DNA from 3 places in the Companilactobacillus sp. HBUAS59699 genome. Region 2 is predicted to be linked to each of the others. Evidence: predicted binding sites of a transcription regulator. Region 2 holds the regulator's gene; each other region holds the start of a gene.
The links. The regulator Rex, encoded in region 2, represses fermentation and respiration genes when NADH is low (regulators of the CRP and FNR family bind a similar motif). The targets are predictions, from matches to a motif close to TTGTGAANTANTTCACAA.

Region 1 (5,922 bases), on a different contig from region 2:
CCAAATGTCGTTGGAATAGCAACAAATTGTGTCTTTTCAGGTTTAGGGAATTTGTATGTACGCTTTCTGATATCTATGAAGCCTTGCTTTGCACCAAACAAATCAACATCGGGATGTTCATAGAATAACCACATGTCTTTTGCGGCATCCATAGTTGTTCCACCACCCAAAGCGATGATCGTATCAGGTTTGAAGAGTTTCATTTGAGTGACTCCACGTTGAACCATATCAGTAGTAGCGACTGAATCCACATCAGAGAACATTGAATATTCAACATTAGTCTTACTGTGTTTCAATTCATCAACAACAGTATTCACATAACCCAATTGAACCATGACAGGATCACAAACGATAAATGCACGACTCATCCCTTCTAGATCTTCAAGATAACGTACTGATGTTTTTTCAAAGTAAACACGAGGCTGTTTGATCCATTGCATATTGTTTCTCCGTCTAGCAATCGTCTTAATATTAAGCAAATCAAATGACGAAACATTATGTGAAACTGAATTCTTACCCCATGAACCTGTACCTAATGTTAGTGATGGGATCATCTCGTTGTACAAATTACCAATACCACCGATAGCGGCAGGTGTATTGACGAGGACTCTACTTGCCTTCATCTTAATACCAAATTCAGTTGCTAGATCTTCATCCATTGTGTGGATTGCTACCGTATGACCTAAACCGCCAAAGTGTAATAACTTATCAGCTTTATCAAAAGCATCTTTATGATTCTTAGCCTTGAATACTGATAAAACTGGTGATAATTTTTCGGCTGATAGTGGTTCACTAGGTCCAATTCCAGTAATTTCAACTCCGATAACTTTTGTGTCTGCTGGTACTTTAATTCCTGCTAACTTTGCAATTTCAATTGCAGACTTACCAGCAATAGGACCTTTCACTCCTCCTTCTGGTCTAAACATAGCCTCAGCTAAAGCCTTATGATCACTCTTTTTGATGAAATAAACTTTGTTCTTTTCTAATTGTTCTTTTACTTCTTTATAAATTTCTTGATCAACAATAGCACTGTTTTCTGAAGCACAGACCATACCATTATCGAATGTCTTGGATAATACAATGTCATTAACAGCACGTTTAATATTTGCGGTCTTCTCAATATATGCCGGTCCATTACCAGGTCCAACACCCAGTGCTGGTTTACCGGTTGAATAAGCTGCTTTGACCATACCAGGACCTCCAGTTGCCAATACACTAGCAACACCAGGATGATTCATCAAGGCTGAAGTTGCTTCAATACTTGGTTTTTCGATCCATTGAATAACATTCTCAGGTGCTCCTGCTTCAACGGCTGCTTTTAACATTACTTTGGCTGCAGCTACTGATGACTTTTGTGCTTGAGGATGGAATCCAAAGATAATTGGATTACGAGTTTTTAGTGCTATTAAAGATTTGAACATGGTTGTAGACGTTGGATTAGTAACTGGAGTTACACCTGCCAAAACACCGAGTGGTTCAGCAACTTTGATCAAACGATGTTCCTTATCATCCTCGATAATTCCGACCGTCTTGTCACGTTTTATTGAGTGCCAGATCTCTTCAGTCGCAAACATATTTTTAATAACTTTATCCTCTGTTACACCACGTCCAGTTTCTTCGTGAGCCAACTTTGCTAATTCCAAACTTGCATTCAAACCAGCAATCGCCATATGGTGAACAATATGATCCACTTGCTCTTGAGTGAAACTATCCATAATATTAAGTGCCTTTTGAGCTTTCATTACCATCTCATTGGTCACTGGGCCAACTTGATCTTCTTTAACTTGAGTTACTTCTTTAGAATCCTTTAACATTGCTATACCTCCAAGACAGAATGATATTTTGTTAATTAATTCACGTTACATATTTCACGTTCTATCTTATCATGCTTTGAAAATATAGCAACTGTTTTCAGTTAAAAAGCAATAAATTTAACAAAATGTACAATAATTATTCGATAATCATTGTTATATAAGCGTTTATTTTTGAAAACGTTTTCATGTTTTCCTGTCAGTAAGTATACAAAATGTAATGTGATATTTGTGAAATATAATTCAATAGCTGCTACTGGCACACTATTTGTGCTTGTTAAAGTATCTTCACAAGTGCACAAATAGGGAATGTGACATAATTCGGTAGCCATATGAATTTACAGCGTAAGCGCGTGTCAAAACACAATTTCTTCCGTTTAACAAAAAAAGATCTGGCATTTACTACGTAAATGTCAAATCTTTTTCGGTTATACTCAGAAATTAAACGCGTTTTGTCTCGCCCTCTTGCTTAATCTTATCTAAACATTGTTTTAGCAGCTCTTGCCATAACTTTAGGATCTTTTTCATAATGATGCATTGGCGTCATTTCTGTTAAAGGAATTCCTAACAATGTATAAACGGCTCTTTGAGCAGCTCTAAATGAGTATTGTTCTGTAAAGACCATATCGAATGGTTGTTCACAGAATTGACTAATAAAGGCCAAGTTCTTGCTGTGCTTTGGAACAACATCTGGACGATCACCCACAGCTCTTTGATTGAACATTGCACTAGCATATGGAAGATAGACCGGAATCACATTAACAATGCTATCCATGATCTCTTGTGTATGATTCTTAATATTGTCTTTACTTGGATCAACTTCAGCAAGGTGACCTAATAATTCTTTAAGCATTTCCTCACCAGTCATTTCAATAACAGGTTTTTGAACATAGTCACCATTACGACGTGGATACATGAAGTAACCCCAGAATGTTGATTCATTAGGCTTTTGTGCCTTGAAGTGTGGTTGATGATGAATTACTAATGACATCAACGGTGTACTATCGATCCATGTATTCAAGGCATTGCCTGGTTCTTGTTCCGTAATACGAGCAATTTCATTGAGTAAGAAATGATTGTTAGTTGTAACTGTAAAACTCAACCATTCACTTTGAGTGCGATCACCGAAGAACTTATCTGGATTACCTAAGGAGTAGAACTTCTCAGCAGCTTTCTTCCAAAGTGCAGCACTTGGAGCGTATTCGTCTTTTTCAGTAATTGCTGTATTGAAATCACCAATTGATGAGCTATCTGTGATTGAACCATTAGTGTCAAATACTAAGTCATTCTCATCAATATCCAAGTGACCTTCCTTGTTATCATTATCAACTTCTTCATACTTCAAACCAGTAACTATAATATCATCTTGTAAAGGAGTATCTTTAAATTCAATATCTGTAACTTTGCGATTATTGATGAAAGTTACGCCACGATCCTCTAGGTACTTACGCATTGGCAAAATAATACTCTCGTATTGGTTGTATGGAGATCTTGTTACACCTTCCAATGTGTTGATACGTGTAAATTCTAGAATCATACGATTCATATAACGACGAAGTTCAACAGCTGAACTGGCACGCTTAAAGGCAAAGGTAGTTTGCCACATATACCAGAAGTTAGTTGTGAAGAAATGTGGACTACTTGCAAAGTATTCAGCAATACTTACATTGTTAAGTCTTTCTTCATCCTTTTCTGGCATCATCATTAGTTTAGTCAGCAACATTCTATCTTTGTTGTTGAACTGCATATGTCTATAATTGTCTTTATTATTTTTAACACGTGGTCCATTATGATCAATCAAACGACCAACATCATGTGTTGGATGTGCGTGGTCAAAATTAAGAATATCATCTGTAACTGTTTGACCCGGATTATCCAAAGATGGTACTGAACGTAAAACATCCCAAAGGTTCTCAAATGTTTCTTCGTTCAACATACGGCCACCCTTGGCCAAGAAACCTTTGTTATTAGATAAAGCTTGATTACTATATTCATTTTCATATGTCGAAACAGCTGCACCATCATTCGCACCGTGCTTTTCAAGACCCATCATTGTTATCTGGTCACCCTTGAAACCACCATCACGGATCAAATAAATACCAGCAGCTAAGTTACCAATACCTGTACCAATCATATAAGCTTTTCTTGTCATATTATGACCTCCGTTCAAATTGTTACTCCCTACAACTTAAATATAGCTAGTTTGCGAACAAATGTAAAGGCTTTCTAAATTATATAGCTAAAAATTGATAAATATACAATATATTTTTTGATAATTTAAATAATAAAAAAGCAGAGCCGTTAAGCTCTACTTTTTATTTTGTTAATCTAACAACATCACGAACGATCATTAATTCTTCGTCTGTAGGTACGACCAATACATCTACTGATGAATCATCAGTACTGATCTTACGAATTCCTTTGCCGTTTTCATTAGCCTCTTTGTCGATCTTAACACCCATGTAATTGAAACTATTAGCAATCAATTCACGAATCCATGGATTTCCTTCACCCATTCCAGCAGTGAATAAGATTACATCTGTTCCACCTAATAGCGCAATGTATGAACCGATATACTTAACAATACGATTGATGAAAATTTCAATTGCTAATTCTGAACGCTTATTGTCATCCTTTGTAGCAATCAAATCACGCATATCAGGTGAGACTCCTGAAATACCAAGTAATCCAGATTTGTTATTCAAAATATCGATCATATCTTGAATGTCTGTAATTTTAAGTTTTTGCATTAAGAATGCAACTAGAGATGCATCGATATCTCCTGAACGAGTACTCATAGTAATACCTGCAAGTGGGGTGAAGCCCATTGATGTATCAACAGACTTACCTCCCTTGATAGCATCGATCGAAGCACCACTACCAAGATGGGCAGAGATGATCTTCAAGTCTTCAATTGGCTTACCTAAAAAATCAGCAGCTGCCTTAGAAACATAACGGTGGCTAGTTCCATGTGCACCAAACTTACGAACACCGTATTTTTCATAGTATTCATATGGCAAACTGTATAGATAATTTACTGGATCCATAGTTTGATGGAATGAAGTATCAAATACAGCAACTTGGGGAACATCTGGAAGGATCTTTTGGAATGCTTCAATACCAGCAGCTTGGCCTGGATTGTGTAGTGGGGCAAATTCTGCTAAATCCTTGATTTGTTGAATTACCTTAGGTGTTATTACGGCTGAATCTTTGAAGATATTTCCTCCGGCAACAACACGATGTCCAATACCTGTGATCTCATCATAACTATTGATAATTTTCATTTCCAATAGTTTTTCTAGCATCTTATTAACAGCAGTGATGTGGTCAGGAATATCCCCGACCTTACTGTATTTTTCACCATTATATTTAACTTCAAAAACTGAGTCTGATAATCCTAGACGATCAACCATACCTTTAGCAATGACATTTTCATCTGGATATGAATAAAGTTTCCATTTTAATGTAGAACTACCTGAATTAACTGCAATAATTTTCGACATACTATTCACCTAACCTTTAAAGTTGTTTCTTGCCCATTCTTGTAACTGATCCTTGAATCCTTCAAATAACTTGGGATTGTTTGTATCTGGAATTGTTCCCATCAATACATTATCCGCTTGTTTAGAATTACCACCATGCTTTTGTAACACTACAACTGCCTTTTGTGCTTCTTTAGAAGCAAACAAATTAGATGGTAAATCCAAAACAGCTTGCAAATATACACTCGAAACCATCCATTCAGATAACTTCTTAGCTTGATCTGTCTGGAAGATTTGTGACGGTACAATGAAAATACCAACACCACCATCATTTAAATTATTCATCGTTTGTTCAATCAACAAATGGTGAGCATAGGAATGCCCCTCATCCGACTTAGTCTTGAACTTAGCAGCATTTTCGTCAATTGGATAATAGCCAACTGGCAAATCAGCAATCGCCATATCGATATCGGTAACTTCCCATTCAGAAATACCATCCTGATGGTAGGCATCAAGATTAATATTCATAACTTCACTGAAAGCCTTCGATAAACTCAGAAGACTATCATCATTATCTATAGCTGCTGAATTAATTTGAAAATCTCCAGCTTGTTGTAATTGTTGAATAA
Region 2 (5,922 bases):
CGGCGTAGTTTACGTTCTTGTTTTTGTTGTTCTTTGGATTGTTGATATTGAACTTTTTTCTCACTAGTAGTGTGTTCAATGGTTTCTTCAGATACTTCTTTATCTTCGGTGGTTTTCTCGAGATAGTAGTCGTAGTCACCAAGGTAAATCTTACTGCCGCTGGAGCCGATGTCGACGATTTTGTCAGCCAAAGTATTAAGTAAGTAACGATCATGTGAGACGAATAGAACTGTTCCAGCAAAGGCGTTCAATGCGTCTTCCAGTACTTCCTTACTGTCAATATCCAAGTGGTTAGTAGGTTCGTCCATTACTAGGAAGTTATCGTGTTCCATCGATAATTTAGTCAAGGTAAGACGAGCTTTTTCACCACCGGATAATCCAGCAACTGGCTTCAAGACATCATCACCGCTGAACAAGAATGATCCTAAGGTATTGCGAATAACTTGTTCATCAAGTAGCGGGTAACGATCCCAGATTTCGTGTAAGACATCTTTGTGAGGATCTAAGTTGTTCAAGTTCTGATCGTAGTAACCGATTTGAACGTTGGCACCAAATTGATAAGTTCCTTCTAGAATCGGGATCTGTCCCAAGATAGTTTTAAGCAGTGTTGATTTACCGATACCATTAGGCCCAATAATGCCGACGCGTTCGCCTTTTTTGACGTCGAGATTGATAGGCTTAGACATGACCTGATCTTTCTCATAACCGATGGCTGCATCTTTGATCAGGAGAACGTCATTTCCACTCTCCTTATCGATTTGGAATGAAAAGTGAACAGAACCTTGGTCAGAATCAGGTCGATCCATGACGTCCATTTTTTCGAGCTTTTTACGACGACTTTGTGCCATCTTAGTTGTTGAAGCACGAACGATGTTCTTTTGGATATATTCTTCGGTCTTTTTGATCTCAGCTTGTTGTTCTTCGTAATGCTTCCATTCAACATCTTGGTTACGTTTCTTTTCTTTCAAATAAAAAGTATAGTTACCAGAATAATGAGTTGAAGAATGATGATTGATCTCAACGATTTCAGTTACGACTTTGTCTAAGAAGTACTGATCATGGGAGATAATGACTAGTGCTCCACGATAATTCTTCAAATAACCTTCCAACCATTCAACTGTATCGATATCCAAGTGGTTAGTAGGCTCATCTAGTAGCAAGATGTCATGATGTTCGAGTAACATCTTGGCCATAGCCAAACGAGATCTCTCACCACCAGATAGGGTCGAGATCTTCTCTTGCCAAACGTCCTCATCGAAGCCAAATCCTTTAAGAACACTTCTGATCTCTGATTGATAACCATAGCCGTTTTCTTGACGGAAGGTATTCTGCAGTTGATCATATTGTTTTAAGATTTGGTCATAGTCACTGACGGTGTTGTCAGCCAGTTTAGCTTCGAGGTCGTGCATTTGCTTCTCTTGTTTCTTGAGATATTCGAAGACTTTTTCCATCTCATCGAAAATTTTATTGTCGCTATCTAGTCCAGAATCCTGGGCTAAGTAGCCAATATTTGTGTCTTTTTTGAGTGCAATATTGCCACTATTGTAACTCTCTTGATCAGAAATTATTTTTAGCAGAGTAGATTTACCTACTCCGTTTCGACCAACGAGTCCGATTCTGCTGTTATCTTGAACTTCAAAACTCACATTTGAAAAAAGTTTTTTTGTTCCAAAATTTTTAGTTATGCTTTGGGCTTGTAATAAAATCAAGTTAATAAACTCCTTTGTATATTCACAATTTTATCATTAATTAGAATTTTCTGCCTTTTCTAGCCGTAACCTGTTGCGTTTTCATCCGTTTTTAATTACTATAATAGTTAGTGAAACTACGCACATAACGGTGGGATAATATGACAAAAACAACAGTACCAAACGCAACTATAAAACGTTTACCAATTTATTACCGATACTTTCAATTCTTAAAGGATGAAGGTACCAAGAAAATTTCTTCAGGTGAATTATCTGAAGGTGTAAAAATCGACAGTGCTACGATCAGACGTGACTTTTCATATCTGGGTGCACTCGGTAAGAGAGGATATGGCTATGATGTTAATGAGCTAGTTGCCTTCTTCAAAAAACTCTTGAATCAAGATAAGAGAACCAACGTTGCCTTAGTTGGTGTTGGTAATTTGGGTAATGCCTTATTAAATTATAACTTTTCTCGTACCAATAATGTGAGAATTGCTGCAGCTTTTGATATCGATGAGTCGATCGTCGGAACAGTTAAGAGTGGAGTTCCTGTATATCATGTGAATGAATTGAAAGAACAACTCAACTTACAACAGATCGACGTATGTATTTTGACTGTATCATCGAACGCTGCTCAAACAACTGCAGACTTATTGGCTGATGCTGGGGTTAAGGGAATCCTTAACTTTACACCTGTGATCATTAATGTACCAAGCTCGATCCGTGTACATTACGTTGACTTGGCCAATGAGTTGCAGACATTGATTTTCTTCTTAGACCGCGATAAGTCGCTGGAAGAAGAAAAGAATGAGGATCAATAATTTAGTTATAAAAATATTGGAGGGTTATTTGCATGAGTGAACCATTATTTTTGAAACCTGTTTTTCATAAGAAAATCTGGGGTGGACGCAGACTAGAAACAAAATTCGGCTATGATATTCCTGATGGTGATATCGGTGAATGTTGGGCTATCTCTGGACATCCCCACGGTCGTTCAGAAGTGAAGAATGGTGAATTCGCTGGTCAATCTGTTGAAGAACTATGGAGTGATCACAAAGAATTATTCGGCAATCCTAAGGGTAGAGTATTTCCATTACTAACAAAGATCTTGGATGCCAATGCTAGTTTGTCAGTTCAAGTACATCCGGATAATGATTATGCTTGGAAACATGAACATGAATTAGGTAAGACTGAATGCTGGTACATTATTGATGCCGAACCAGATTCATACTTGGTCTATGGACATCATGCTAAGACTAGAGAAGAATTAGACAAGATGATCGAATCAGGCGACTGGGACCACTTGTTAAGAAAAGTTCCGGTTAAACCAGGCGAATTCTACTACGTTCCAAGTGGTACCGTTCATGCCTTGAACAAGGGTATCATGGTTCTTGAAACACAACAAAGTTCAGATACAACTTATCGTCTGTACGACTATGATCGTGTGGAAAAGAGCACAGGTAAGAAACGTGAATTACACATCAAACAATCTGAAGATACAATTACAGTACCTAATAAAGATCCAAAACTAGATATTCAAAGTAAGACTGAAGGTAAGAACAAGTTTACTACTTTCGTTAAGCCACCAATCTCACCATATTTCTCAGTTTATCGCTGGGAGATCAAGGAACCAGTTACCTTGAAACATGATATTGGCAAGTACACATTGATTTCAGTTATCAGTGGTAATGGAAAAGTTACTGTTGATGGAACTGACTATGACTTGAAGAAGGGTGATCATTTGATCATGCCGGCAACGGTTGATTCATGGGCTATCGATGGTGATCTTGATATTATTGCTTCAGAGTCTGGCGAAGACTAACACATTAAGCACCTCGTTATTTGAAATACACAAATAACGAGGCGCTTTTATTGTTTAAGTCAAAATTTGTTGTAGGATACTTATTATGAAAATAAAAATAGCAGAAACAACTTTAAATTATAAGATCCACGGTACCGGCAAGCCAATCTACTTCTTTCACGGTATGAGCCTAGATTCAACGAGTATGGAAGAGATATACGAGCCGTTGATGAGTGACTCTAATTACCAGCGAATTTACTTGGATCTACCAGGTTTAGGAGACTCGCAGGACATTAAGAATATTCATAACTCAGATGATGTTTTGCAGATAGTCATTGAATTTATTCAGCAATTATCTGGTAATGATCCCATCATGATCTGTGGTCATTCTTTTGGCGGATATATTTGTTTGGGATTATTAGTAAAATTAAAAGATCAAATAACCGATGTCTTCTTGACTAGCCCAGTAATTAACGCTGATAGGGATGAACGTGATGTCAGTGAGCATCATAATATCTTCAATGGTGAGGTCAAGTTAGATAAGAATAAGGACTATTATCAAGACTTCTTGGCCAGCTGTGTGATAATCAATCAAACTGCTTGGGAATTGTATCAACGCATGGCTATACCGGGATTAAAAAAGAACAATCGGAGTTTTTGGAGTGAAATCAAAACTGCTCATCATTATAGTTTTGAGTTTGAAAAAGATATACCGCTTATATTAGAGAATTCTAAGGCTAATATGACGATTCTGTTGGGTAAGAATGACCAGGTCGTGGGATATCGTGATCAATTAAAATTATTGAGTTCTAATAATAATGTACAAATTGCGGTTTTAAACAATGCAGGTCACAATCCTTTTACTGATAAATTTATGGACTTAAAATTTTATTTTGATAATTTCACTAAAAAATATTAATTTTATTTTAATATGATTAAATTTGTAAAAAATCTGCTATAATAAAAACCGACGTTCTAAGGGGGCATTAAATTGCAAAAGCAAAAGTTTTTTCGACTTAGTCTAGGCTGGCAAATTATTATCGGTCTGGTGCTAGGTATAGTTTTAGGACAAATTTTTTATCACAATAAGGGTGCAATTACGGTCATGCAGAACATTGGTACAATGTTCATTTCCTTGATCCAAATGATCGTTTTGCCAATCGTTATTTCGTGTTTGACAGTTGGTATTGCCAATATGGGTGATATCAGGAAGTTAGGTCGAATTGGTTTGAAGACATTGGTTTACTTCGAAGTAATGACGACTCTAGCTATTATTATTGGTATTATTGTCGCAAACGTTACACATCCCGGTTCATATATCAATATCAATGAACTGAAGGGTTCAAGTATTTCACAATATACGGCTTCAGCCTCGGCAGCTAAGCATTCTGGCATCTGGTCAGTCTTAATGGGTATCATCCCTACTAATATCTTCGCTGCCATGGGTAAGGGTGATATGCTTCCAGTTATTTTCTTCTCAGTATTATTTGGTTTAGGAACAGCCTCACTCGGTAAGGAAGGTAAGATCATTACTGACTTATTGAACGCTGTTGCCAATGTAATGTTCAAGGTAACTAACTGGGTTATGCGTACAGCTCCAATTGGTGTCTGTGCTTTGATCGGTGTTACAGTTGCTGAAATGGGCTTTGATTCTTTGAAGCCATTAGCACTGTTCATCATAATTGCCTATGCAACTATGGCATTCTTCGTCTTCGTTATCATGTACTTTGTCGGCAGAATGTTCCATGTTGATTTCTTTGAATTATTTAGAATCATTGAAAACGAATTTGTTTTAGCTTTTACAACAGCTAGTTCAGAAGCTGCATTGCCAAAGATGATGGATAAAATGCAAAAATACGGAGCAAGTAAAGGTATCGTTTCCTTCGTTATTCCAACTGGTTATACTTTTAACCTTGATGGTTCAGCGATTTATCAATCACTTGCCGCACTATTCTTGGCACAGGCTTATCACATTAACTTGTCGATCGGACAACAGATCACATTGATCGTTGTTCTAATGTTGACATCAAAAGGAATGGCTGGTGTCCCTGGTGCTTCATTCGTGGTCTTGTTAGCCACTGTTTCAACCATCGGTGTACCAATGCAAGGATTAACATTTATCGCTGGTATCGACCGTTTAGTCGATATGGGCCGTACTGCTGTTAACGTTGTTGGTAATTCACTTGCAACAATCATTATTGCTAAGAGTGAAGATGAGTTCGATGATGATAAACGGAAAAAATACGTTGCCGCGTACAAACGTGGTATGTAATTAAAAAAGTTGAGACTTCCAAAGCGGAAATCTCAACTTTTTTTATCTCATACTGATCATGACGACTAATGTATTCATAACCAAGTGACTACCAGCACTGACATAAATATTTTTTGACTTGTAATAAATAAATGAGAACCATAGTCCCATGGCCACATAAA
Region 3 (5,922 bases), on a different contig from region 2:
GTAACGCTCTTGGCAAGCCAGTTATCACAGCTACACAAATGCTTGATTCAATGCAAGAAAACCCACGTCCTACACGTGCCGAAGTTACTGATGTTGCTAACTCTGTTCTTGATGGTACAGATGCAACTATGCTTTCTGGTGAAAGTGCTAACGGTGACTACCCTGTTGAAGCAGTTGCAGCTATGGCTCAAATTGACGAACGTACAGAAAAACAATTGGATAGCAGTAACCAATTAGCTCTCCAACGTTTCGAAGAATACAAAGGCTCAAACGTTACAGAATCAATCGGTGAATCTGTTGTTAGAACTGCTGAAGAATTGAACATTAACACAATTGTTGCAGCTACTAAGTCAGGTTACACAGCTCGTATGATTTCTAAGTATCGTCCAAGTGCTGATATTCTTGCAATTACATTTGATGAAACAACACAACGTGGACTAACAGTTAACTGGGGTGTTCAACCTATCGTTGCTGAAAAGCCATCAAACACTGATGAAATGTTTGATCTTGCTGCTAAGAAAGCCCAAGAACTTGGATTTGCTAAAGAAGGAGATCTAATTCTTATCGTTGCTGGTGTTCCAGTTGGTGAAAGTGGTACAACAAACGTTATGAAGGTTCAATTAATCGGTTCAACTCTTGTTAAAGGACAAGGTGTCGGTGAAGAATCAGTTGTTGGTAACTCTGTAGTTGCTCATTCAGCTAAAGAAGCTAACGAAAAAGTTAAAGAAGGAGACATTCTTGTTACAGAAATGACAGACAAGGATTACCTTCCAGCTCTTGAAAAAGCTAGTGCCGTAGTTGTTGAAAACGGTGGTTTGACTTCACATGCAGCCGTAGTTGGTATTGCTATGGGTCTACCAGTTGTTGTTGGTGCTAAGAAGGCCACAGACTTGATTAACGATGGCGAAACAGTCACAGTTGATTCAAGACGTGGTGTTGTATACAAGGGTGCTTCACGCTCACTATAATTTTTACAAATAAGTTTTAATTAAAGTATATTAAAAATACTGAAGGGGATTCTGATCAGATTCCCTTCAGTATTTTTGTATACTCGTAAGATAGGAGTACTATTTTGGATGAAAAAGATTTGTTGATTTTCCAATTAGATGGTGCTAAGGGAAAACCAAGAGACACAAAAAAGAAGGCTGCAGTGTGTCCATTTTGTGACACTGATAATTTGACCAATATTATCAAGCAAAAAGATGATATGATCTGGCTTGAAAATAAATTTCGTACACTTAAGGACACTTACCAGACGGTTTTGATCGAATCAAGTGAACATGATGCAGATATTTCGACTTATTCAGTTAAAAAGAATTCAGAAGTTTTTCAGTTTATTTTTGAATGCTGGAATTCCTTATTGGAAACTAAAAAATATAAGAGTGTTTTAATGTATAAGAATTTTGGTCCCATGTCAGGTGGCAGTCTTAGACATCCACATTTCCAAGTGGTTGGTTTAAATAATGTAGATGGGTATCAATATATCAGCAAGCATAATTTTACCGGCTATAAGATTTGGAAATCAGATAATATTGATTTTAATATTTCCCAAGAACCAATTATGGGATTCGTAGAATTTAATATTAGAATTAAGGATGCTAAGTATCTGAATGATTTGGCTGAATTTGCCAGAATTACTGTTCGTTATATATTAAATGAATTTCATAATGGTACTTGCGATTCTTATAATATCTTCTTTTATGATGAAGATGGAGATATTATTTGTAAAATAGTTCCTAGATTCGTTGCCTCGCCATATTTTGTGGGATATAAATTACCACAGAGAGATAACAAAGATACGTTAGAGAAATTTGCAAGCGACGTGCTTGTCAAATTAAAGAATGAAGCGGAATGTGATGAGATAAAGTAAAAGCTCCCGAGAGTATTTCTCGGAAGCTTTTTTTAGATCCATTTATAAAAGTCGCTAATTGAAAAAACTCGGTAATTTATTGCCGAGATGAATCAATATCTTGAGCGACTTAATCTTTTCCTGTTGGCTTACCGCCATTATATTTTGTTACTTGATTATCGATATATTGATTCGTGGATATAATTTTGAAAAGAAACGAAGCAAAAAGCATTAAAGTTTTAGTTGCACTTCAATTGTAAATTTGCCGTACGAAAAAGGAGCCCAATCGATTGATTGAGCTCCTTTGTTATAGATGATTTTGTTAAGTTAAGCTTCTGGTTTGTAGTCTTTGTCGATGATCAAAACTGGTTTGATAGTCTTACCACTGACAGAATCAGCATCGGCTTCGTTGATTTGATCGAAGTCATAGAATTTCTCAGTTAAGTCAAATGGGAATACGCCCATCTTGTAGAATTCTAGTAGACGAGGGATGTCAACTTGAGGAATTGAATCACCCATATTTACACCGACAACTTTCTTGTCGTCAACACATAGATCGTTCCATGTACTAATGTCAATGTTGTGTGGAGTAACAGCGATTGTAGCAGTTGTACCACCTTGTGTTAGGGCAGCAATTGAATCTGTCATAACTTTGGCAACACCTGTTGTATCAACAGCCCAGTCAACACCTAAGCCATTTGTGATCTTCTTGATTGCTTCAACAGCATCTTCTTTAGAACTGTCAACGATATCTGTAGCACCCATCTTTTGAGCAAGTTCAAGACGTGATGGGACGATATCAACAGCGATAACGTGTGTACATCCAGAGATCTTACCAGCCATCATAGCAGCAAGTCCAACGGCACCTGTACCGAATACGGCAATTGTGTCACCAGGTCTTGGTTTCAAAGTATTGAAGACTGTACCACTACCTGTTACATATCCGCAGCCTAGAGGTCCAAGTTTTCTTAAGTCAAGTTCCTTAGGAACTTTAACAGCATTTCTCTTATTAATTACAGTATGTGTTGTAAATGATGATTGATTGAACATATCACTGATATGTTTACCATTTTCTGTGAAGTGATCACTACCGTCAGGACGTGTACCACTTAGATTTGAAGCAGCATATTTACGACATTGTGTTGGGATTCCCTTGAGACAATTATCACATTCTCCACATGAGTAGAATGACATGATGATGTGATCACCAACTTCAAAGTTGTGAACATTCTTACCAACTTTTTCAACGATACCTGATCCTTCATGTCCAAGAATAGCAGGTAGGTCAAAACCAGCATCACCTTTACGCAATGCTTCATCAGAGTGGCAAATACCTGATGCGACAACCTTTACTTGTAGACCATCGTCTTGTAGATCGGCAAGTTCGATGTCATCTCTGATAACAAATGGATCGTTTACTTTATCAACAACAGCAGCTTTAATTTTCATAAATTAAAATCTTCTTTCTGTATTTAATATTTTCTGGAAACGCTTTCCACAAAGAAAATTATTTCACAAAATAATTAATAATTCAATCTTGAATTTGAAAAAACTTGTGACTTTACAATAAAAAAACAAATATTCATAAAATTTATGTAAGCGAAGTACATGATATATAAGCACTTGAAAAGGGTGTTTAAACTGATTAAAAGATTTTTAGTTTTGGACGAATTACATATGAAAACATGGTACAATTGTTCAGCTGAAATAATTATGTAACTCTGAGTATAACTGGTAAAATAGTAATGAATAATGTACTTTGATTAACACAATTATTAATTGAGGAATATGGAGAAATTATGGAATTAAAAGATATGTACGGAAAAATTATGGCCGGAACGGTCACGGACTTAAATAAAGATGAGGCCTTTGTTCAAATCGAAGGATATACTTTTTCACTTGAATTGACAGAGCTTGAAGAAGTTCCAGAATTAGGTGATGAGATTGCAGGATTTGTTTATGAAAATCAAGCACATAAGAATCGTATGACAGTTGATTTTCCAACAGTTATGCCAGGTGTTTGGGATTATGCGGAGGTAACAAATGTCAGAACTGATTTAGGTGTGTTCGTTGATGTTGGTTTAATCGACAAGGATATCGTTGTTTCTTTAGATGATCTACCATTAGAGCATTCTGAATGGCCTAAGAAAGGCGACCGTGTAATGGTCAAACTGGATGTTGATCATAAGGGACGTTTGTGGGGTAAATTAGCTGATTTAAATCTTTATTTGCAGTTGGTTCGCAGTGCTAACGATTCTTTGAAGAACAAGGATGAAGAAGGAACAGTCATCGCTATTAGAGAATCAGGTACATTTATAATCACTGATGACTATTATTTGGGCTTTATTCACGTTAATGAACAAGATGGTCCTATGCATATTGGTCAGCACGTTAAGGCACGTGTAATTGGTTCTAGTCACCGTCGTCTTAATTTGTCGATGAGACCTCGTGCTTTTGAAGAGATCACACCAGATGCTCAAATGATCATGGCCGTTTTGGAACATTCTAGGGATGGCAAGATTCCATATACTGATAAAAGTGATCCAGATGATATTAAGGAATACTTTGGTATCAGTAAGGGTAGCTTTAAACGAGCACTTGGGAATCTTATGAAACAAAGAAAAATTGAACAAAAAGACGGTTATACCTATCTTAAATAGAGGTGAGACTATTTGACTGAAAAGCTGATGATTCATAATCAGAATATGCTTGATACGATTTCTGATTATGGACGATATTTAAGGCTTGATAGAGGACTTTCAAAAAATACTATTACCTCGTATCAACAAGATTTATTAGAGTTTAGTTACTATTTAGAAAATAATAAAAAATCAGAATATCCTGAAGACCATTTTGTGATAACTAATTTTTTCGCTAACCAAGACGAACTTGGTAAATCTAAAACTACTCAGATGCGCATGTTTTCTTCGTTACGCAGATTTTATCAATGGTTAGAATTGATCGATAAGATTCAAGTTAATCCGATGAATGAATTAGATGCTCCTAAGAAGGGACAACATTTACCAGTGGTACTTTCGATGCAAGAGGTCGATTCGCTGATCGAATCACCAGATGTGTCCACGCCGTTGGGCATTCGTGATCGTGCAATATTTGAAGTCATGTATGCGACTGGCTTACGTGTCAGTGAGTTAGTCAACCTTGCTATGGGTGACTTACATTTGGACTTAGGGTTGATCAAGACTCTTGGTAAGGGAGATAAAGAACGCTTATTGCCGATTGGAGATACAGCTATTAAGTGGCTGCAGAAGTATTTCGCTGAAACGCGAGAGCAGTTAGTGCAACGATATGGCGAGCAAAAAGAAGTCTTCTTGAATTTTCGGGGTAATAAATTGACTCGTCAATCCATTTGGCGAATGATCAAAAAATACATTGCTCAAGTTGGTATAAAAAAAGATGTCACACCGCACACTTTGCGCCACTCATTTGCTACAAACTTGTTAGAGAATGGTGCTGATTTGCGTGTGGTACAAGAATTATTAGGTCATTCTGATATTTCAACGACTCAAATTTATACGCATATTAATAAAACGAGAATGAAACAAGTTTATGAGAATTCACATCCTCGTGCATAGGAGATAATAATGCTCAATAAATATAGTGATGAAAACAAAAAAATTGCGATGGGATTTTTATCGTATATCTCTGATTTAAAAGACATGTCTAATTTGGATCAGGAATTGAAACTCTATAAAGAAGATGAGAATCGCCAATTATATTTGTGGAAGAGTAACATTGAAGACTATTCAGGAATAGTGGCTCTTTCATTTTCAGAACATACGATTTTTATCGAGTATATTTCGTTAAGTCCTTCTTATCGTTCACAAAGCAATATTTTTAAGATTTTTGATGATATTCAACAAAAGTTCCCCGAGTTAACTATTCTGGGAAACTTTAATTTGGGTAAATTATTAAAAGCTTGGCGAGATAGTAAGGCAGACCAAGAGAGTGAGTTGTCAGAAAAAGAATAATGGAAAAATTAAAATTAGTTTTAACGGATTTTGAAGGTCCGATCGACTTACTATTACATTTGATCAAGGAATCCAAAATAGATA

Region 1: a site for Rex is predicted at 2,041-2,058, ahead of adhE (bifunctional acetaldehyde-CoA/alcohol dehydrogenase). Genes of this name have one in related genera too.
Region 3: a site for Rex is predicted at 3,350-3,367, ahead of U8519_RS02560 (NAD(P)-dependent alcohol dehydrogenase). Genes of this name have one in related genera too.

What each region holds. Positions count from the first base shown of each region.
Region 1 is NZ_JAYKTV010000005.1:193,958-199,879, reverse strand. It holds gene adhE (bifunctional acetaldehyde-CoA/alcohol dehydrogenase) at 1-1,814, opposite strand, end outside; gene U8519_RS10725 (oleate hydratase) at 2,287-3,963, opposite strand; gene U8519_RS10720 (acetate/propionate family kinase) at 4,127-5,314, opposite strand; gene U8519_RS10715 (class I SAM-dependent methyltransferase) at 5,324-5,922, opposite strand, start outside.
Region 2 is NZ_JAYKTV010000002.1:51,485-57,406, reverse strand. It holds gene U8519_RS03850 (ABC-F family ATP-binding cassette domain-containing protein) at 1-1,709, opposite strand, end outside; gene U8519_RS03845 (redox-sensing transcriptional repressor Rex) at 1,850-2,509, shown strand; gene manA (mannose-6-phosphate isomerase, class I) at 2,542-3,510, shown strand; gene U8519_RS03835 (alpha/beta fold hydrolase) at 3,596-4,408, shown strand; gene U8519_RS03830 (cation:dicarboxylate symporter family transporter) at 4,481-5,761, shown strand; gene U8519_RS03825 (CPBP family intramembrane glutamic endopeptidase) at 5,804-5,922, opposite strand, start outside.
Region 3 is NZ_JAYKTV010000001.1:499,322-505,243, reverse strand. It holds gene pyk (pyruvate kinase) at 1-968, shown strand, start outside; gene U8519_RS02565 (DUF4931 domain-containing protein) at 1,073-1,870, shown strand; gene U8519_RS02560 (NAD(P)-dependent alcohol dehydrogenase) at 2,177-3,298, opposite strand; gene U8519_RS02555 (S1-like domain-containing RNA-binding protein) at 3,649-4,509, shown strand; gene xerD (site-specific tyrosine recombinase XerD) at 4,555-5,442, shown strand; gene U8519_RS02545 (RibT protein) at 5,452-5,838, shown strand; gene U8519_RS02540 (segregation and condensation protein A) at 5,838-5,922, shown strand, end outside.